Regions from separate parts of the Chryseobacterium sp. AG844 genome, predicted to be linked through region 2. Evidence: riboswitches for the same ligand, from Rfam matches in the RefSeq annotation. Region 2 holds a riboswitch; each other region holds the start of a gene.
The links. A riboswitch is a leader RNA that binds a small molecule or an ion and turns the genes downstream of it on or off. The one in region 2 is predicted to bind cobalamin.
Positions count from the first base shown of each region.

Region 1 (7,166 bases), on a different contig from region 2:
AATCAAAAAAATCAAGGGTACATTTATTACTCCCCATATTCCCTTCATTGAGCATGTAGAAGCCTTTTATTGCTGTATTTTCTGAAGGAAGCCCTTCTACCACTTCCTGGCGGACAATAATTTCATCTGTACGGCATGAAGTAATAAAAGCTAATACAAGAAATAAAAAATAAAAGTTTAATTTTCTCATAGGGTGAAGTTTAGAATAAGTTTAAAGTTTCTTCCAGGCATCGGATAATTGAGGACAACATCATAGTATTGATTGAAAATATTATTCATCTCAAGGCTTATTTTAAACTGATGATTCGCCCAGTTGAATTTTTTCTGAACAGAGAGATCATGAGTATACCAGGGCTGCACATAATTGTACTGGATATTGTCCTGATTCACATCGTATCTTTCTCCTACATACATCGCACTGTAATTAAAACTCCAGTCTTTATAATCCGCCATCAGACTGAAAGATCCACTATGCCATGGGGTATAAGGAATCTGATTGCGGTAGAAAGTATCTTCGGGATCACTGATATCTTTTGCACTTTGGTATGTATAAGAAAGCAAAGGTCGGAGGGTTACTTTTCCAAGCTGCATTTCAGTCTGCACATTCACATCTGCACCAATGATTTCAACCAATCCAAGGTTCATCATCAGCCAGCGGAACATGCTTCCGTTCGGAGCTGCCACAATTTTATCCTGTACTTTGTTGTAGTAACCATCTACTTTAGCGTAAAAGGTCTTAAAGAGACGGTTGGTATAATTCTTCTGATAGGTAAATCCTACATCATATTGATTGGTGAATTCAGGTTTCAGGTAAGTATTTCCGATATTCGTATAATACAGATCATTAAAGGTTGGAAGTCTGAAAATTCTTTTATAGAAAGCCCTTAGAGTAAGCTCCGGAATTTTTTCAGGCTGATAGCTCATAAAAACAGCAGGCGTCCACTCTCTGGCATCTCCCGGTCTTTTGTTTTTTCTTACTTCTTCAAAAGTAAAAGTTCCTAAAAGGCTTCCCAAAATTTTGAACCTGTTCCACTGATAGGTCGTTGCCAATGCTACCAAGGTAGTGTAACGGGTAGGATAAGAAAAGTTATCCAGATTCGCGTCCAGATTATTGTACTGAAAATCTCCACTCAGGCTGACATCCCAATTGGGAGTGATTGAGTAAATATTGGAAGAGGAAAGATAAAGTTCCCTTTGGATATAGGTGTTATCGGTATAAATAATAGACTGCGAACGAACTGTGTCCATGAAATGGGTATAATCGTAGGCAAATTTTGCCTTAAGCTGTGTTTCAAATTTCGGGAACAGTTTTTTTCTCAGATTAGCCTGTACAAAATAGTTCTCATCGGAAAGTCTCGCTCCTCTTCCGCCAAAGCGACCATTCACAATGGGAGTCGGCATTCCGCGGTTTGAAATATAACCATACCCTCTGATATTCCAGCTTCCGTTATTTAAAGTTCCGTTGAGAGAAGTTTCAAACCGTTTTGCTTTAATATCTGAGTCCTGTCTTTTAGCGATGGTATCGTACGCCTGCTGCCCATCAGGATATTTCTTCGCGTACCGGAACCTGTAAATTCCGTCACTCTGCATAAATTCTCCGCTGAAGCTGGCAGAAACCTTGTCTGAAATTTTCTGTTCCAACCGGAATGAAGGATTAAAGAGATCAATAGATGCACTTTTTGCTCTTATCACCAAATTGGTTTTTCTTGGTCCTTTAAATATGGGTGTTTTAGGCTGTAAATAGATAGACCCCGAAGAGCCAAAGTCCTTTGCTGGCTGAAAAATTTCACTTTTCTGTCCGTTATACAACGATATTTCTTCCAGATCATCCAAAGAGTACCTTCCCAGATCTACCAGTCCGTTTTGGGCATTCCCCAGTTGAATTCCATCATAAAAAACCCCTACATGCTGGCTTCCCATACTTCGGATATTAATGGTTTTCAAACCACCCAATCCGCCGTAGTCTTTAATCTGGACTCCCGAAAAATACCGCAGCGCATCTGCTACAGAATGACTGTTTAGTCTTTCCAGCTGTTCTCCCTGCAGGGTTTGTGCAGGAATAATTTCTTTAAAATTCTTTTTGTAAAGGTTGATTCCTTTAATCGTCTCTTCCTGAAGGGTGTCCTTCTTCTTGGTTTGAGAAGACAAAAGTTGAGATGTTAACACTAATATTGTGAAAACAGCTTTATGAATTGCAGAAGTAGTTAGTTTTGCCGCCATTAGCTCATTTAGGGTAATGAAGACGCTAATGGGTATAAGAATACAACGACAAAGCACAGCTGTCACTGCACAGAATCATTGATGTCCTAAGCTTTATTCCACGAAAGCGTCAAACGATTATTGTCTGGCAGGTCTTCTGACTTACTCCATTTTTGAAATCCTTCCCATTAAAAAAACAGTGGATATATTCTTCAAAAACTTTGGTGCGGAGCTTACAGCAGCGGGTCTGTTCCGGATTTTCACCGGATTCCCTTTTAAGAGCTTTTTACGGCTCACCAAATTCCGGCAAAGATAAATAATTATTCCTAATCCCCAACTAAAATCATGATTTATAAACAATTAAAGCTCCCGAAGGAGCTTTAACATGATTTCAACAAGCGTTTCTTTTTAAATTCCAATATTCAGAAAAATACTGAATCTTGATTTGGCTTCAATATCTCCTCCCGCCAGGCGCGTGTACATGGGAAGCATGACTTCACTTCCCAGGCTCAGCTTTTTATAAGAGGCTTCAAAACCTAATTTTCCATACAAAGCACTTCCTGCAGTGTTCGGCAATGCTTCATCAAACTGTTTATTCTGAGCATAAACTTCTCCCTGAACTCCAGTTTTTACAGAGAATATAGATTTTTCATTTCCTGCAACCTGATAAAAACCTGTTGCTGCATAGTTCCATTGGTTTCCAAAATGGTAATTTTTCCTGTTCTCTGTTTTAATGGTATAATCTGTATTCACCAGTACGGCTACTTTATTTTTCTGAAACTTATAATTCAAAGCGGCCTGATAATCCCAGCTGCCAGTTCCCAGCTGAAAGCTTGGGTTGACACCGGATGCTCCTTTTTCATCAAACTTGCCAAGTGGAATTTTCACGCCCAACCCTCCGCTCAGATGATGGAAATTATCTTTAGAGCTCATCAGCTGGTAAATTCCCATCAGATTTAAATCTCCTATTCCATTGATTCTGATATCTCCCTGCATGGTTTTCTTTTCATGAAAATGGAATGGCAGACTCGCATAAACACTCAGTTTTTTAGTCAGAGGAATTTTCCCCCAAAGTTGCAGCGTATTGAAATACTGATCCTGGGTAAGATCTTTTACAAATAAGTTCTCTTTCGCTTTATAATGCTGAGCAAAGTATTTGATTCCGATAAACTGCGGATTCAGTAAAGATTCAAAGCCGGAAGATCCGTTTCCTGCTGCACAGCCGCAAGCATCACAGTCATCATCAAAATCGAATCTGTTAAGCGTTTCGGGAGCAATATAAGCACTGTCTCTGATGGTTTTTGCCTGATACTGACTAAACACGATCAAACTTACTATCAATATAATCTTCTTCATGTTTTTTATAAATTATTCTGCAAATTTTGGATTGGATATAAAACTTTTATCCGATAATGTTTTCAGGAACGCAATGATCGATTGTTTTTCCTGGCTGTTCATAGCAATTCCTATGTGACCATTCTGTTTAAGCTGAGGATCAAGATTGGCATTATCTTCCACCTGATCCGAATAGAAATTAAGTACCGCTTCTAAGGTGTAAAATCTTCCGTCATGCATATAAGGTGCGGTATATTCCACATTTCTTAAACTGGGAACACGGAATTTCATCCAGTCGACCTGGTTAAGAGTAACTCTGTATCGTCCCGCATCTTTGAACTCCGTATTGTAATAGAGTCCTGTATTTCTGAAACTCTCATCGGTAAACAGTTCTCCGCTATGACAGGAAGCACATTTCTGCCCGAATAAGGCCATCCCTTGAGCTTCTGTTGAAGTCAACTGTTCTTTTCCCAGTCTGAATCTGTCATATTTTGAATCTGCAGAAATTAAAGAAGCCATAAACTGCGACAATGCTTTCAGAATTCTCTCTCCTGTAATGGTTTCGTCTCCATAAGCTTCTCTGAACAGTTTTTTATATTTCTGATCATCTTTTATTTTCGAAATAGCTTCCGGTATGGAACTGTCCATTTCATTTACGTCAGTAATCGGGCTGATGGGCTGCTCATTCAGATTGTGAATCACTCCGTCCCACATATATCTTTTCAAAAAAGCCATATTCTGGATGGGCGGTGCATTCCTGATTCCGATTCTGTCGTCTACCCCATGGCTCACCGTATGACCATGATGGGTAAAAGCATTTTCCTGGATATGACAGAAACCACATGAAATGGTATTATTTCTTGAAAGTCTGCCCTCATAGAATAATTTCCGTCCCAGCTCCACTCCGTTTTTGGTCACCGGATTGATGGATGTATCAAAAGTCATTTTCGGAAAATAAGAAGGAAACTGGAGATTATAGGCTTCATCCTTTTCCAGTGGCTGAATCACCTCATCAGAACATGAAATGAAGCTTAAGACCAATACAAGAAGAACGAGTATCGTTTTAATAAAAAAATTAATCATTGTGAACATGGTCTACTTTAAACATTTTTGTAAGATTGTTGGTAACGTCTACCAAGTGCTGGTTGGACCCCATCAGCATATCATTGGATGTGGTAAGAGTCAGTGCCTTATCTCCGCTCAGAAATTGGTTCAGGTCTGCAAGAATGTGAACAGAAGGACGGATTTGTCCTGTTACTCTGGCCGTTGTTGGAAGATTCAATGTAATTTCACGATAAAGATCAGGTGTATTGTTGGCTGCAGTATTTCCCATATTTCCGGTGTGATTCATAAATTCTTTTGAAGGTGTATCATTTCCATATTTTCCTTCCAGTTTTACAAATACATAACCAGCAGCCCATGACCAGGACATTCCCTTCTGCTTGGCTTTTGTCCAGAATTCAGCTTGTCCGTCCTGTCCCAGCAAATAGGCTTTCTGGCTGACACCCAATCCGAATCTTATTTTTTTGTAATTGTTTTTCGGAACGCCATCCAGATTAAGATAAACAATTCCGGCTACAGCATCTGCCTGATCTACGATAAAAGCTCCTTTGTCAGGATTATTTTCGTTGTATTTAAATTCGTTTCCGTTTTCATCTATCAATGTGATATTACTGATGACGTATTTCAAAGCAGAAAAGTTATGTTTCTGTCCGTTAGCAGAAGTCTGAAACGTCTGATTTAGAACGATATCTCCCACATTGTTAAATCCGTTTTCAAATTTGATCTGAAGTTTTCCAGGCGTAGTATCCTGTGGGTTATCATCATCCCTGCTGCTTTCGCAGGCTGTAAAAGAGAATACAGTAAAGGCAATAAAGAATAGTGATAAAAATTGAGAAATTTTCATTGTTGATTTTTTAAGTTAAATTAATTTGAATGGCTGTAACAGCATTGTTTTTTTACCACAAAAGGCACAAAAGCTCTTACACTTAAGTTTATTAAGTGATACATATTATGTTCAGAGGAGCACTTAAGCTTTTTAAAATCTTTGATTTTTAATTGAGTAAGCTTTTGTGACTTTTTTGGTTGAATAGTGATCGTTTAACTTAAAAAACAGGTGGTTTGAAAATATGGGTAAGAAACAGGAAAGAATAGGCTGTTTCGTAGGTAAAATTGAAATTGAAAAACGAAATTTTTCCAGTAGTGTTGATCTCTGTAGTCTCCGGCAGAATATAGGTATCCAGAACTTTCTGCCCAGAGTTTTTGAGTTTCTGAAAAGGTGAAGATTCTGAATCATTGGCTTTGGCGAGCTCTTTACTCAGGTAACATTTTCCGTTACAGTGAACCTCCGGCCTGGTTTTATTGATACAGAGAACTTTAACAATATAATCATAATTTACAGCATACTCTACCATAGGTACTAAAGGTCTTAGCACCATATAGAAGGTAAAAAGTATGCTGTACAATATTTTCATCAGATTATTTCTTGCTTATCGCTTCGTCATATCTTCTGCTGATTTCTTTCCAGTTGGTAACATTCCAGATGGCGGTAAGATAATCTGCTCTTTTATTCTGATATTTTAAATAATAAGCGTGCTCCCAAACATCAATGCCGAATATTGGAGTTCCCTTTTCTTCTACAACATCCATCAAAGGATTGTCCTGATTAGGAGTAGAGGAAACAAACAGTTTTCCATCTTTCCCTACAGAAAGCCAGGCCCATCCTGAACCAAAACGGTCTGCACCTGCCTTAGACATTTTTTCCTTAAAAGCATCCATACTTCCGAAAGTTTCAGTGATAGCTTTTGCTAATTTTGCTGAAGGCTGTGTATTTTTCTGAGGTGTAAGGACCGTCCAGAACAATTCGTGGTTGTAGTGTCCTCCTGCATTATTTCTTACTGCAGCAGGTAATTTTGAAACATTGGAAAGAATCTGAAACAAAGTTTCTTTTTCCTGTAGAGTTCCGGCAATCGCTTTATTCAAGTTAGCAGCATATGCTGCACCGTGTTTTGAATAATGAATTTCCATCGTTTGGGCATCAATATTTCCTTCCAAAGCATTATAAGCATACGGCAGAGGCGTCTGCTTAAACTGGGCCAGTGCAAACTGAGCTGCGAAAACTGCACTTAAAGCAGCTATTTTCATAATCTTCATAACTTTTTTGTTTATGGTTGAACAATGTTTTCTTGTTAAGCGGGAGGATGGGTGATGGAAGCTGGAAGTAATTAATGTTATAGCCTAACTTTTTCAACTTCTATCTCCTTTTACAGCCATCTCAAAAAACTGCTAGAGCTTCATCGTCTGGAATAACTTCCAGCTTCAGACATCCGGCCCCCATCTTCCCTATTTCAATAATTTCTTAATATCCTCAATAAGAATTTCTCTGTCCGGGTGATACTTTCCTGTCAGCATTGGTGTTTTACCTTCCGGATCTGCGTAATTCAATCCTGAGTAATACAGAATAGGCATATTTTCCTTGTTATATCTGCATCGGATATTTCCTTCCTGATCTACCAGCGCAATCATTCCGCTGTGGTTCAGGCTTTCTCCTTCATCTTCTTTGTCACCCACATAAATATTAAACTGATCAGCGAGATTTCCAATATAGGCACGATCTCCGGTCAGGAAATGCC
Region 1 covers NZ_QGTV01000002.1:248,553-255,718, reverse strand. The annotation lists gene DEU40_RS03180 (YncE family protein) at 1-190, opposite strand, end outside; gene DEU40_RS03175 (TonB-dependent receptor plug domain-containing protein) at 187-2,220, opposite strand; cobalamin riboswitch at 2,329-2,515, opposite strand; gene DEU40_RS03170 (transporter) at 2,608-3,555, opposite strand; gene DEU40_RS03165 (cytochrome-c peroxidase) at 3,568-4,617, opposite strand; gene DEU40_RS03160 (MbnP family protein) at 4,610-5,440, opposite strand; gene DEU40_RS03155 (hypothetical protein) at 5,640-6,008, opposite strand; gene DEU40_RS03150 (superoxide dismutase) at 6,013-6,687, opposite strand; gene DEU40_RS03145 (SCO family protein) at 6,877-7,166, opposite strand, start outside.
Region 1: linked by a shared signal. The riboswitch ahead of DEU40_RS03175 (TonB-dependent receptor plug domain-containing protein) and the one ahead of metE (5-methyltetrahydropteroyltriglutamate--homocysteine S-methyltransferase) in region 2 are both predicted to bind cobalamin.

Region 2 (7,166 bases):
TCAGCGTTTTACTTTATTGTTGTCTTTTTTCAATATGAATAAATTGTTAACTTATTGAATGTAGAGATTAAATTTAGGTTAAACGTTTATCCAATAAATTTAATTTTTTAGATTTAAATAGCTGGAAACTAAGTTTTATATTTAATAATAAAGAAACATAATAATGAGAGTTTTTACTTTATACTATAAAATAAAACCCTGCAACTCATATGAATTGCAGGGCTTATTTTGAGAATACAGTCTTTTAACTTAAAATATCACATGGCGCTACACAGATCACCCATGGACATCTTTTGATTCCCGGAGGTGGGCAGCAGGCTTCAGAGCAGCTTGTCGCTCCGCCATTAATATTCCTCAACTGGTCTCTTGAAATTTTTTTTACATTTTTCATAGTCAAGTAATTGAATTACACTGAAATTAAGGCTGGTTTCCGCCACCGCATCCGTCGTAAGGCATACATTGCCACTTACCACCGATTAAACAAAGTTGACCACCTCTGCAGTCAATTCCTCCCTTAATTGTTTTCAATTCTTTTCTTTCGATTTTCTTTAAATTTTTCATAATAAATTGTACGTTTAGTTCAATTCGAAATTAATAAAATTTTATCAACCATGATAGAATTATTGTAAAATTTTTATTTTTTAGTTGCTTAATTGTAGAATGATTAAAGTTTATTTTATGTAATGAAGTAAAATGTTTTTTGGGAATAAGTTTAAACCAATCCTTAAACTATTCCTCTCATTTCTATAAAATCTTGCCCTGTGACAAGTCCGTTTTCCGATCGGGTTGGTAACTTTGACTTAAAATTAATCCACCAAATCTGATAATATTATGAAAAGTCTATTCAAATTCTCTGCAGTATTGTTCTTTATTATTATCCTTGCCTCCTCTCCGGTATATGGACAAAAAATAAAACCTTCTGAAAGTGGTTATGCACCTGTTAATGGCATCAAAGTTTATTATGAAGTCTATGGCAAAGGAAAGCCTCTTGTACTGTTACATGGCGCTTTCATGACGATTGATTTGAACTGGGGTGAATTGATCCCGGAATTGTCCAAAAACAGAAAAGTAATAGCTCTTGAATTACAGGGACATGGTCACACGCCTTTTTCAGAAAGGAAATTATCACATGCTACTTTAGCCAGTGATGTTACAAAGGTAATGGACTATCTGAAAATAGACAAGGCAGATGTGGCAGGGTACAGCTTTGGAGGTGAAGTGGCCTATAAACTGGCTATTCAAAGTCCGGAAAGACTGAACAAACTGGTTATCATTTCATCAACCTATAAAACTAACGGATGGCTGCCCGAAGTAAATAAAGCTCTTGAAGGAATGAAACCTGAACTCTTCACAAACAGCCCTATGCATACTGCCTATAATGCTGTAGCACCTGATAAAACAAAATGGAAACCATTTCTGGAGCAGATGATGGCTTCTGCCGGACAGCCTTTTGACCTGGGTGATGATAATATCTCTAAAATTCCGGTGCCTGTCTTAATCATAGCTGGTGATAATGACGGATTGGATAAAACAGAACTTTCAAAAACCTATAAATTATTGGGAGGTGATGTTTTTGCAGATATGGGCGAATTGCCAAAGTCCCAGCTGGCTATCGCTCCCGGACAAACCCATGTGAGTCTGATGATGCAGACGGCAATGATTCTGAATTATCTTAATGGTTTTTTGAAATAATAGAATGCCATCAAAGAATTGAAATCTGTTTATAAAGTTCAAAATCTGTACTATGAATACAAAATTTGAGGCCGGAATTAATATTGCTATAAAAATTCCCAAAAATAAATACGAAAAAACGGTTGCTTTTTACAGGGATATTTTAAAATTGAAGGTTGAGGAAAAGCCGATAAAAAATCCCACTGTTTCCAGAACCCACGAGGTGAAATTCGGGAATAATATCATATGGCTGGATTGTGTTGACAACTATACCCATTCCGAAACATGGCTGCAGCTTACCGTTCCCGATGTAGAAGCTGCTACACAATATCTGCTGTCAAACGGTGTGGAAACCTGTGACGAAATAGAAGAGCTTCCTGAAAATATGCACTGGATTACCGATCCTGCCGGTACCGTGTTCAATTTACAGGAAAGAAAATAGCCAAAAACAGAAATACAATGTAAAAAATTGCTTAAAATGGGGCTTTGACTAAAATTTTAATATCTTTAGCCATCAAATCATTACAATTTAAAATATTTTTATGCAGACGAGACCATTCCATTTCATTGTCACCATCTTTTTTCTGGTATTAAGTGCAACTGCATTTTCACAGAAAACAGCCGCGTTGGGTTCTTTACTGGACAAAAACTCAGAATTCATATTCCCGCAGACTCCGGATAAAATTTCAAAAGCATTGAACGTAAAAACTGTTTTTTATGAAGATGCCAACGAAGAAAAATATGCAAAATGGCCTATGAAAACAGGACTGGAGCTTTATTGCAGCCTGGGAAAAGACAATAGTATCAATGAAATGTTTTTTGTGACTTCAGACAATAAACCTGTCATTGTGGAAGGACTTCCTTTTGGTCTTGTTCTGAATAAAAGTACATTACAGGACAGTAAAACGAAGTTCGGTAAGTACAATGCCAAAATACAAAAATCGGGAGCAGACAGTGAATTTCCTGGAGGGTCAAAACTGGTTTTTAAAAAAGGGAAACATTATACAACATTGCTTTTCGACAGTAAGAACCTGTTAAAATCAATAGGTTTAACAACAGAACTTACGGATCCGGCTGCCAATTAAGTACTAAAAAACAAAATAATTATAGTATCCGTCATTATTGACGGATTTTTTTATCCTCAGACGGTGTTAACTTTAAAAGAAATCTATATCGTCAGTCCATGGTTGTTTTTTACCTCAGCCATCACAAAAGTACTGTGCGTGCTGCCGATAGAATCTACGGATCCCAATTTGTTAAATACAAAATCCTGATAATGCTTCATATCCCGCACCTGAACTTTCAGAAGGAAATCAAAATCTCCGGAAATATTATAGCATTCGGCAACTTCTTCAATTTCTAAAATTTCTTTTACAAAATCATACCCCACAGACCGGTCGTGAATTTTAAGTTTGATCTGGCAGAACACCGTAAATCCGCGGTTCAGTTTTTCAGCATCAAGAACTGCCGCATATCTTTTAACAAAACCTTCCTGTTCAAGCCTTTTTACCCTTTCGAAAACCGGTGAAGTAGAAAGGTTCACTTCTTTAGCGAGCTCTTTAACGGTGAGTTTGGCGTTTTTCTGGAGGAGCCTGAGCAGCTGTACATCCTTATCATCGAGTTGTTCCACAGAATATTATTCTTTTAAATGATTAAAACAGTCAAATATAAAGAATTATATGCTTTTATTTTTACTTTATGAAGTTTAATTTGCTTAATTATTTGTTTCCAATTGTGGTTTTATTCTGTATTACTAATTTTACACAAAATTAAAAACTTTTACTGATAACCTTTGTTAAAGGTAAAAGTACAGTTCTTTACAGATACTTCATCAAACAGGAAAGGTTTTACTTAAGGTAGATTAATAGGGAATCGTGTGCAAATCACGAGCTGTCGCGCAACTGTAAGTAACCCACCAAAAGTTTCTGTCCTTGCAGATCCACTGCCAAAAGCGGGAAGGATGACGGAAACTGTTACAAGTCAGGAGACCTGCCTTTACTGAATTGACAATGCTTTCGCGGGCTGAAGCTTTGGGTCATACAGATGGTGTATCAGATTTTGTATTTTCTTCTGAAGGGAAATACATTGTCTGCTATGTCACTATTTCCTGAAACTTTTTCCGCAAAACATAACGAAGCATTGTAAAGGACTTCCCAATAAGTTTAATTAAAAAGTTTAAAAAAATGCAAACTCACATTCTTGGCTATCCGCGTATTGGTAGCAAAAGAGAACTCAAAAAAGCCTGCGAGCAGTACTGGTCAGGTAAAATCCTTTTGGAAGAACTTCTTAACACCGGAAGAACTCTCTGCAGTCAAAACTGGAATATCCAGAAAGAAGCAGGAATAGATCTTATCCCATGTAATGATTTTTCATATTATGATCAGGTATTGGATATGAGTCTTGCCGTAGGTGCCATTCCAACAAGGTATCATGAAGTGGTGCTTAAAAAAAACAATACTGAGCTGGATCTTTACTTTGCCATGGCAAGAGGATATCAGAAAGACGGATTGGATATCACTGCCATGGAAATGACCAAGTGGTTCGATACCAACTATCACTACATCGTTCCGGAATTTTATAAAAATCAACAGTTTAAGCTCAGTTCAGATAAGATTTTCAATGAATTTGCAGGAGCAAAACAAGCGGGAATCAATGCAAAACCGGTGATTATCGGACTGGTTTCTTATCTGTTATTAGGAAAAGAAAAAGAAGAGGGATTTGATAAGCTGGATTTGGCAGTAAATCTTCTTCCAGTCTATACCGAGATTTTAACCAAACTTCAGGATCAGGGTGCGGAATGGATTCAGTTTGATGAACCTTTTATGGCATTGGATTTAACAGAGAAAGCCAAAGAAACTTATCGTTATGTGTATGCCGAAATCAGAAAACGTTTCCCGAAACTGAAATTTATTGTGGCTTCCTATTTTGACGGATTAAAAGACAATACTTCACTTGCCGTTTCACTTCCTGTCAATACATTGCATGTTGATCTGGTTAGAAATCCTGAGCAGCTGGATGATATTCTGAATGTTATTCCGGACAGTTTAAACCTTTCATTAGGATTGGTTGACGGTAGAAATATCTGGAAAAATGATTATGAAAAATCCTTGTCTTTCATCAGAAAAGCGGTTGAAAAATTAGGATCTGAAAGGATTTTCATTGCACCATCATGCTCATTGCTTCATTCACCTTGTGACCTTGATTTTGAAACCAGTCTTAATCCTGAAATTAAAAAATGGCTGGCTTTTGCAAAACAAAAAGTAAAGGAAGTCGTAACGCTTAAACAACTGGCATCCGGAACGGAAAATGAACAGGTTCTTGAAGCATTTGAAGAAAATAAAAAAGCAATTGAAAGCAGAAGAACTTCTTCTCTTATCCATAATGATAAGGTAAAACAGAGAGTAAATTCAGTTACTGAAAAAGATGCTCAGAGAATAAATACTTTCAAAATCCGTAAAGAAGAACAGCAGGAAGTATTGCAGCTACCTTTATTTCCAACCACTACAATCGGATCATTCCCGCAAACCACAGAAGTAAGAAGCTGGAGAGCAAAATTTAAAAAAGGAGAGCTTACTGCAGAACAATATGATACCTTATTGAAACAGGAAACGCAGAGAACAATCCGCTGGCAGGAAGACATCGGAATTGATGTATTGGTTCATGGAGAATTTGAGCGAAACGACATGGTGGAATATTTCGGGGAACAGTTGGAAGGATTTGTATTCACTAAAAACGGTTGGGTACAAAGCTACGGAAGCCGTTGTGTGAAACCTCCTGTCATCTTCGGTGATGTTTCCCGCCCAACTCCGATGACGGTGTACTGGTCTCAATATGCCCAATCTCAGACTAAAAAATGGGTAAAAGGAATGTTGACAGGTCCGGTTACCATTTTACAGTGGTCTTTTGTACGTGATGATCAGTCTCGTTCAGAAACTTGTAAGCAGATTGCCTTGGCAATTCGTGATGAAGTGGTGGATCTGGAAAAAGCAGGGATCAGAATTATTCAGATTGATGAACCTGCCATCAGAGAAGGTCTTCCATTAAGAAAAACAGATTGGCAGAACTATTTGAAATGGGCCGTAGAAGCTTTCAGAATTTCAGCAAGCGGAGTGGAAGATGCTACCCAAATTCACACTCACATGTGTTATTCTGAGTTCAATGATATTATTGAAAACATTGCCGATATGGATGCAGACGTCATTACCATAGAATGTTCACGGTCTCAGATGGAGCTGCTGAATGCTTTCGCCGATTTCAAATATCCGAATGAAATTGGTCCCGGAGTATATGATATTCACTCACCAAGAGTACCATCGAAAGAAGAAATGACTGAGCTGCTGAGAAAGGCTCAGAATGTAATTCCTGCCAATCAGCTCTGGGTAAATCCGGATTGCGGACTGAAGACAAGACATTGGGAAGAAACCGAAAAAGCTTTAATCGCAATGGTTGCCGCTGCTAAAGAAGCTTCAGTAGAATATGCTGTTTAGAAAAATTTAAAATAATTAGATCATATAATTCAGATCGTGTTATGATTTTCATGGCACGATCTGTTATTTTTAAAGGTTAAAATAATGGATATCCTATAATATTCTATTCATTTTTATATTCTATTTTTGCAGCTCGGCAAATTTTGACATTCGATCATTTTAGATAGATGTTAAAAGCTGAGCAAACTAATATACTATACATTAAAACCATGAAAGAAGCATTTCCTGAAATGAGATCGGAAACCTATAATCCTCAATACATCGCCACAGTAAGGTGGAGTATTGTGATTCTTTTTGCTGCCATTGCTGTTGTTTTACTGAGATTTTTTATCGATACCCTATCAGAACCTTCTACAGACACAGCTTCTGATATGATTTTCTTTTTGCTGTTTCTTATCGCAGGTTCACTATCCGGGTGGCTCGTGTATGAAATGATGAGGAACCAGGATGAAAAAATCATTGGTCTGCTCATTAATCATCAGGGAATACTGTTTCTCAACAAGCATAATAAAGTACTGTCAGCAATCAAATATTATGATTTGGTAAAAAGTGATAATCCTTATACAAAAGATATATTTTCAGAATCTGCTACAAATGGAAAATACGGAAGTTTCAGAAAGAACCTGTATGTTCATCAAAAAGATGAAAACAGACAACCCCAAAAGAAACTGGTCGGCCTGGATGTGATTCCACTTAAAAACCGATATGATCTTATCGGGCATTTTCTGAAAGGTGTACAGATGTTTCGCCCGGATCTGAAAATTAATCCGGAAGTGTACAAAGATTTTTATCTTGATGAAAAAGCATTACGGTACACTCCGGAAAATCTTAAAAGCGATATGAAAGTGAAAATCATTACAATAGCAGTCGTTATTCTTGTAATTCTTGCTTTCAGGTATTTCTTTTTAGATGAGATCTAAGTTATTTTGCCTGTAAAGCACTAGGCGGATAGCCGAATTGTTTTTTAAAGGCAAATGAGAAATGAGATAAATTTTCAAATCCAAGATC
Region 2 covers NZ_QGTV01000030.1:14,846-22,011, forward strand. The annotation lists gene DEU40_RS22540 (bacteriocin-like protein) at 245-391, opposite strand; gene DEU40_RS22545 (bacteriocin-like protein) at 418-561, opposite strand; gene DEU40_RS20745 (alpha/beta fold hydrolase) at 832-1,692, shown strand; gene DEU40_RS20750 (VOC family protein) at 1,745-2,113, shown strand; gene DEU40_RS20755 (hypothetical protein) at 2,214-2,756, shown strand; gene DEU40_RS20760 (Lrp/AsnC family transcriptional regulator) at 2,840-3,301, opposite strand; cobalamin riboswitch at 3,497-3,683, shown strand; gene metE (5-methyltetrahydropteroyltriglutamate--homocysteine S-methyltransferase) at 3,855-6,158, shown strand; gene DEU40_RS20770 (hypothetical protein) at 6,368-7,078, shown strand; gene DEU40_RS20775 (helix-turn-helix domain-containing protein) at 7,080-7,166, opposite strand, start outside.

Region 3 (7,166 bases), on a different contig from region 2:
TGCAAGATGTTTCCACGAAGATTCTACAGAGGATGAACGTGTGAAATTTGTTCAGTTTGCAAAATCTTTAATCAAAGCGGACAATAAAGTAACGGAAGAGGAACATACATTCTATGTTCTGCTGAAAAACCTTTGGGGATTATAAACAACAACGAAAAATAAAATAAATCTATATTTAAATCTTATGAGAAGAAAAATAGTTGCAGGAAACTGGAAAATGAACAAAAATGTAATTGATGCACAGCAATTGATGATTCAGTTACTAAGCTATAAAAACAATAACGCTACCAACTGTGAAGTTTGGATTGCTCCACCGGCATTATACCTGATGATGGCAAAAGACGTTTTTGAAAAGGATGAGATCGGAGTATTTTCTCAGGATATGAGCGAGCATGAAAGCGGTGCTTACACAGGTGAAATTTCTGCAGATATGCTGGAATCTATTGACGCTACAGGTTCTTTGATCGGGCATTCTGAAAGAAGGCAATATCACGGAGAAACAGATTCTCACTGTAACAGAAAGATCAAACTGGCTCTTGATAAAGGTCTTATTCCTGTTTACTGTAACGGAGAAACTCTTGAACAGAGAAAAGCAGGGCAACACCTTGAAGTCGTAAAAAACCAGACTGAAGTAGCTCTTTTCACGCTTTCTGCTGAAGAGATCAAAAAAGTAGTGATTGCTTACGAACCTGTTTGGGCTATTGGAACAGGAGAAACGGCAAGTCCGGAGCAGGCTCAGGAAATCCACGCTCACATCAGAAACATTATTGCTGCAAAATACGGACAGGAAGTTGCTGACGAAGTTTCTATTCTTTACGGAGGTTCTGTAAAACCAGACAATGCAAAAGAAATTTTCTCTCAGCCGGATATTGACGGAGGTCTTATCGGAGGAGCAGCTTTGAAATTAGAGGATTTCTCTAAGATTATTGAAGCTTTTAACTAGAATTCATTGATCTAACAATAAAAACGGCGGAATCTTCGATTCCGCCGTTTTCCGTTAAAAAAATCTAATTATTGAATATCGACTACATACATTGTTCCCTTGTCTACTTTACCCGTTTTAGGTAAAATTTTGGATTTTGGATTTCCGTTTCCATCATCTACCACTCCAAAGTCATCATCATTGAAAACAGCCAGTTTATTATTTCCCAGATAAACAATTCCCTCGAATTTATCATGTTCGTAGCCCAGTTTTGCTACCAGATCTACTGCTAATGTTTTGGTAACAGCTTTTATCCCGGCATTGGTAATTTCATCCCATGAACATTGTTCTAAAGCTTTTCCATTGATTTTCATTCCGTCAACAGCGGTGATATCGGCTCCGTTTACATCTGTTGCATTGCTCAGATTGATTCTGTATACTTTTTTGATTCCACCCTGGGAACCGAAATTTCCATCTCTTTCAATGACTAAGAATTCACTGTTACTTATTGCTGTAATATCACAAACCGAATCAGAAGCACCTCCATCCTGCTTATATAGAAACTGTTTAGTCTGCCCTGTAACCGTATCAAATGTGACAATTCTCGTTAAAGTTTTATTGGTAGCCAGTGCTTTGCTGGGAACATACATCATCGACTGTATGGTTCCTACCAGAGTTCTTCCATCCGGACTCATACAAAGACCTTCCATTCCTCTGTTGGCTCTTCTTTTCGCTAAAACAGCAGGCAGTTTTCGAGAACCTGTATTTACACCAATCGGGCTTATTCTTTCCATCTCCACTCCATCTGCACTGTAATGGACAATATGCGGTCCATATTCATCGGAAACCCAGAATGTACCATCAGCAGCAGCAACAATACTTTCGCTGTCTAAACCATATTGATCTGTTCCTAAAACATTTCCGGAAGCATCATATGCGATCTCACCTGTACTTCCCATTCCTGCAGGGTTTGGAAGACCTGTAATAGGCTGCCCGGAAGGATTTTTAAGTTTAATATATCTGATGACCTCTATATTCCCGTCTGCATTGATTTTAAAATGCATAATGGTGGGTGTAAAGCCGGGGGCAAGGAATTTTTTTCCATTCTGGAAGTCCGTATTGGGACCTCTGTCTGTAATGACATAGAACTCACCTTTTCTTGTTGGATGAGCGGCAGCACCAGAACCAAATCCGCCGTTGATTACATCCACTCCGTTTATCGTAGTCAGTTTTGAAAATGGAAACTCCTGAGGGAGTTTGGAATAATTAATATCCTGATTAACCATTGCGATATCGTCATCACTTTTACATGAAGCCAATACAGCCAGTATACCCACAGAACATAGTAATTTTTTCATATGCTATTTTATGGCTGCGAAAATAGGACTTGATTGTAAACTGATCTTAAATACAATGATAATTGTTTTTTAACAATTGAACAGACAGAATGCATTGAGGATAAATAAGAAAAGAATCTATTTAAAAATGAAAAACCAACAATCCAACCAAATTATTAATCAATTTGAAAATCATTTTTTAAAGGAAAATAATTCACAAAACAGACTTATCAATTTATATGATATATTTGCAGCGTTTTAAGGCTGAACAATGTTCATTAATAGGGAATCAAGTGAGAATAATATTCAAATCTTGAGCTGTACCCGCAACTGTAAACTGTTTAAACTTACTGCACAAAAACCACTGGATCTGAAAATCCGGGAAGGAAGTTGTAAGATGTGAGCCAGGAGACCTGCCTTAAAACACCAGATTCAGAGAAAGAATTAGTTCTGCTCTGAAGATAAGTTTCGGGAATAAAACTTTAAATTAATTATATCATGAGAAAAATCTATCTTTTTTTCTTACTGCTTTGCATGCAGGTATTGTCGGCCCAATTCACAGAAAACGACATTAAATTTTGGGTAGGAACCGGTTCTAAAAAAGCATATTTCATTGCAGACTTTAATGATGACAGCACCCCAAATTCTTATGCTTGGGGATACCGTTTTGACGGAAATGGCTTAACCATGGAAGACATGATTACTGCTATTGCCGCTGCAGAACCTAAAATGGAAATTGAAATACCATCCGGATTTCTGTACAGTTTAAATTACAATCACCATACTCCCAGCCTTGACGACTATTGGTCAACCTGGTCAGGAAACACTCCATCAACTATGGCATTCAATAATGGTGTGAACAATGATCTTTTAGTGGACGGAAGATGGTATGGAGCTTCTTATAGTTTTTCCCCTCCTACAATGCCTTCCCTACCAGTTCCAGCCTACAGTTCTGCTTGGTTTGTTCCCTCGCAGGTTACAAACTGGGTAGGAAGCGGAACTAATAAAAGTCTTGTCGTTATTGATTTCGGAACTGATAATGCCAACGGAAATGCCAATTCTTTTGTTTTTGGAATTAAATATAACGGAAGCATAACTGCTGAACAGGCGTTACAACTGATCCAGTCTCAAGCTTCCTATTTCAATTTTGCATCAGCGAATAATCAGATTACTAATTTAACATTGAATTCATTTACTGGAAATACTTCCGGATCAGACAGCTGGAAGTTATATAAAGGAAAAGATCTATCAAGCTGGCAAACAAAAGCCAATCTTTCTCAGATTCAACTGAGTAACAATGACTGGTTTGGATTAAGTTTCGGGCAAAGAAGACCATTTACCCCCACCGAGGCCCAGCTGACTTTAGGAATTTCTTCTGTGACCAAGAAAAAATTCAATATTTATCCAAATCCGGCAAGTGATTTCATTCAGATTGAAACGGCTGAGAAACTGAAAGAAGTGAATATTTACTCTGTGACAGGACAAAAAATAATGACTTCTCAGGTTACTAAGATTGATATTCATTCTTTAAACTCAGGAGTTTACTTTGTGGAGATTAAAACAGCTGAAAGTTCTACGGTACATAAGATTGTTAAGAAATAGAGAAAGCGCCTTGAGGCGCTTTTTTTGTGAGGATATGGATAAAATATACTGTTACAACCGCCCGTCAAAAATTCTTTGAATTATTGCCACCCCTCCAGCGAATGTAAAATGAGTGATTAAAATATAAATCCAACAAAAAAACCGCACCAGATTGGTGCGGTTTTCTGATGATGTTATCATCAATTATTTTTTCTCTGTGGATCTTTGTAAAACCTCATCTACCATTCCGTAACCTTTAGCTTCTTCAGAAGTCATCCAGTAATCTCTGTCAGAAGATTTTTCTACCCATTCATACGTTTGTCCTGAGTGATGACCGATGATTTCATAAAGCTCCTGCTTCAGTTTCAACATCTCTCTCAAGTTGATTTCCATATCAGAAGCAACTCCCTGAGCACCTCCTGAAGGCTGGTGGATCATTACTCTTGAATGCTTAAGCGCAGAACGTTTTCCTTTTTCTCCGGCAACCAGTAATACAGCTCCCATTGAAGCAGCCATACCTGTACAGATAGTCGCTACATCCGGCTTGATGATCTGCATGGTGTCATAAATACCCAGACCTGCATATACACTACCACCAGGAGAGTTGATGTAGATCTGAATATCTTTTGAAGGATCAGCACTTTCCAGGAATAAAAGCTGAGCCGTAACGATGTTTGCTACCTGATCATCAATACCTGTTCCAAGGAAAATAATTCTGTCCATCATCAGACGGGAGAAAACGTCCATCTGAGCAACGTTTAATCTTCTCTCTTCCATGATGTACGGAGTAAGATTCGTAGGCCCATACATTCCCATATACTGATCGGTAACCAAACCGTTGTTTCCTAAATGTTTTACAGAGAAATCTCTGAATTCTTTTTTAATGTCCATATTTCTATTATGTATTATTTTTTAAATATTCTCGAAGTTTAAATTACAATATTTATTCCTAAAATTTTATAGGACTTTTTGTCACAGAATATTAAAATAACTGACTTAAAAATTACCGTTTTCTACCATAGATTCCTTTGATAGGTGAATATTCAATGATATTACTCAATCGCATGGAAGCTTGTTTCAATAGCGTAATTTTCTTGATAAGCTCATAGTACTTTCCTTCATCAGTATCCCTGTACACATCCAGCTCTTTATCTGTTTCTGTGATTAAATAATCAATATATCTGAATTTGTGCAGCAAAACATCTCCCTTGATCTGATCTGCCACTTTATCACCGTAATTGGGAGGATAAATATTTCTGGAAGCCCAGTTTTCAAGCTCATCCAACGGGATCAGAGCGTCTACAACCTTTGTGGTAATTTCTTCGTCCATAAAAGATACAAAAAAGTTTCCACTTCTCAACTCATCTTTTTGAATTCCTTCCCTCACCTGAGTAATAATGATTTCATTCCCTTTAACTAAAAATTCATACTGCTCTTCTTCAAAATGATGAAGAATTTCCTCAATTACTGTAATCTGATATTCTTCTCCTTGTTCATTTCTACGTTTCAGAATAATATCTCCAAATGCCAGCATGTGTTCAACAAGTTTGTTCTCCATGAACAGTACATCATACAGAAAAGGATCTTCTTTTTCCTGATCCAAAGGTACAACCTCCATCTTTGGAGCGGCTGTTTTCTCTTTCTGCTGCTGCTGAACATGATGGGTCTGATTCTGTGTGATCTGCTTCTGAACATCCAGTTCATTGAAAAGACTCTGCTCAGAAAGCCCGAATTTATTGGAAACCTCTTTCAGATAAACCTCTCTTTTCAGGGCATTTTGTACGAAAGAGACAGATTTCACAATATCTCTGATTGCTTCAGCCTTTTTAATCGGATCATTTCCGATATCTCTCAGGAGAATTTCCGCCTTGAAATCGATGAAATCCATCGCTTCATTTTCGATATACTTTTCAACGTATTCCTGCGGGTGTTTTCTGGCAAAGGAATCCGGGTCATCTCCATCAGGGAAAAGCAGAACACGGATGTTCATTCCCTCAGTCAGTAACATGTCAATACTTCGGAAACTGGCTTTGATACCGGCATTATCACCATCAAAAAGGATCGTTACGTTTTCTGTAAGCCTCTTAATCAGTTTGATCTGCTCTGTCGTCAAAGAAGTTCCTGAACTTGCCACTACATTTTCAATTCCGGACATATGAAGGGAAATCACGTCCATATATCCTTCCACCAAAAGACAGGCATTCTTCCTGGAAATAGCCTGCTTACTCTGGTTTAATCCGTAAAGAACATTGGATTTATGATAGATCTCGGTTTCCGGGGAATTGAGGTATTTTGCAGTTTTGACATTATTCTTCAGAATCCTTGCTCCGAAGCCTAAAACCCTGCCAGAAAAACTGTGAATAGGGAAAATAACCCTTTCCCTAAAACGGTCTACGCCTGCAGGAGTATTTTCAGGAAAAATAGAAAGTCCTGATTTTTCAAGAATTTCTTTATTATATCCTTTTTCCAGGGCATAAGCTGTAAAAGCATTCTTCTTCTCGGGAGAATATCCCAGCTGGAATTTCTTAATGATATCATCCCTCAACTCCCTTTCTTTGAAATAAGAAAGTCCTATGCTTCTGCCCTCCTGATCATCCCAAAGGATCTCCTGAAAATAAGTATTGGCAACCTCATGGATTTTATACAGCAGATCTTTTTCTGTCTGGGCATTTTTTGCTTCTTCAGAAATTTCACGCTGGTCTTCCTCAATTTCAATTCCGTATTTTTTTGCAGCGTGGCGGAGTGCCTCAGGATACGTAAAATTTTCAATTTCCATAAGGAAAGAGATCGCCGTTCCTCCTTTTCCTGTGGAGAAGTCCTTCCAGATCTGCTTACTGGCAGAAACTACAAAACTGGGTGTTTTTTCATCATGAAAAGGACTGAGCCCCTTGTAATTAGACCCTGCTCTTTTCAACTGCACATATTCGCCCACAATCTCTTCAACGCGGATCGTGGAGAATATCTTATCAATGGTCTGTTTGGAAATCATAGTACAAAAATACACATAAAAAAAAACCTTACAATTATATAATACAAGTGCATTATATTTAGTAAGTTTTATCATTATTTTTGCAAAATAAATTTGCTACTATATGCAGTTCACTATCAATACAATCGAAGACTGGCAGGAAGTTGTTGACACCATCATTCCTCAATTACAACATAATATTCTTTTATTAAAGGGAAACCTGGGAGCAGGTAAAACCACATTCACTCAATTTCTGCTTAAAAACATGGGCAGTAATGACGAAGTAAACTCTCCCACTTACTCTATTGTCAATGAATACAATACCGAAAAAGGGAAAGTATTTCATTTTGATCTTTAC
Region 3 covers NZ_QGTV01000005.1:106,233-113,398, reverse strand. The annotation lists gene DEU40_RS07395 (TerB family tellurite resistance protein) at 1-145, shown strand, start outside; gene tpiA (triose-phosphate isomerase) at 185-943, shown strand; gene DEU40_RS07385 (esterase-like activity of phytase family protein) at 1,012-2,280, opposite strand; cobalamin riboswitch at 2,504-2,695, shown strand; gene DEU40_RS07380 (T9SS type A sorting domain-containing protein) at 2,758-3,861, shown strand; gene clpP (ATP-dependent Clp endopeptidase proteolytic subunit ClpP) at 4,045-4,731, opposite strand; gene dnaG (DNA primase) at 4,844-6,829, opposite strand; gene tsaE (tRNA (adenosine(37)-N6)-threonylcarbamoyltransferase complex ATPase subunit type 1 TsaE) at 6,933-7,166, shown strand, end outside.
Region 3: linked by a shared signal. The riboswitch ahead of DEU40_RS07380 (T9SS type A sorting domain-containing protein) and the one ahead of metE (5-methyltetrahydropteroyltriglutamate--homocysteine S-methyltransferase) in region 2 are both predicted to bind cobalamin.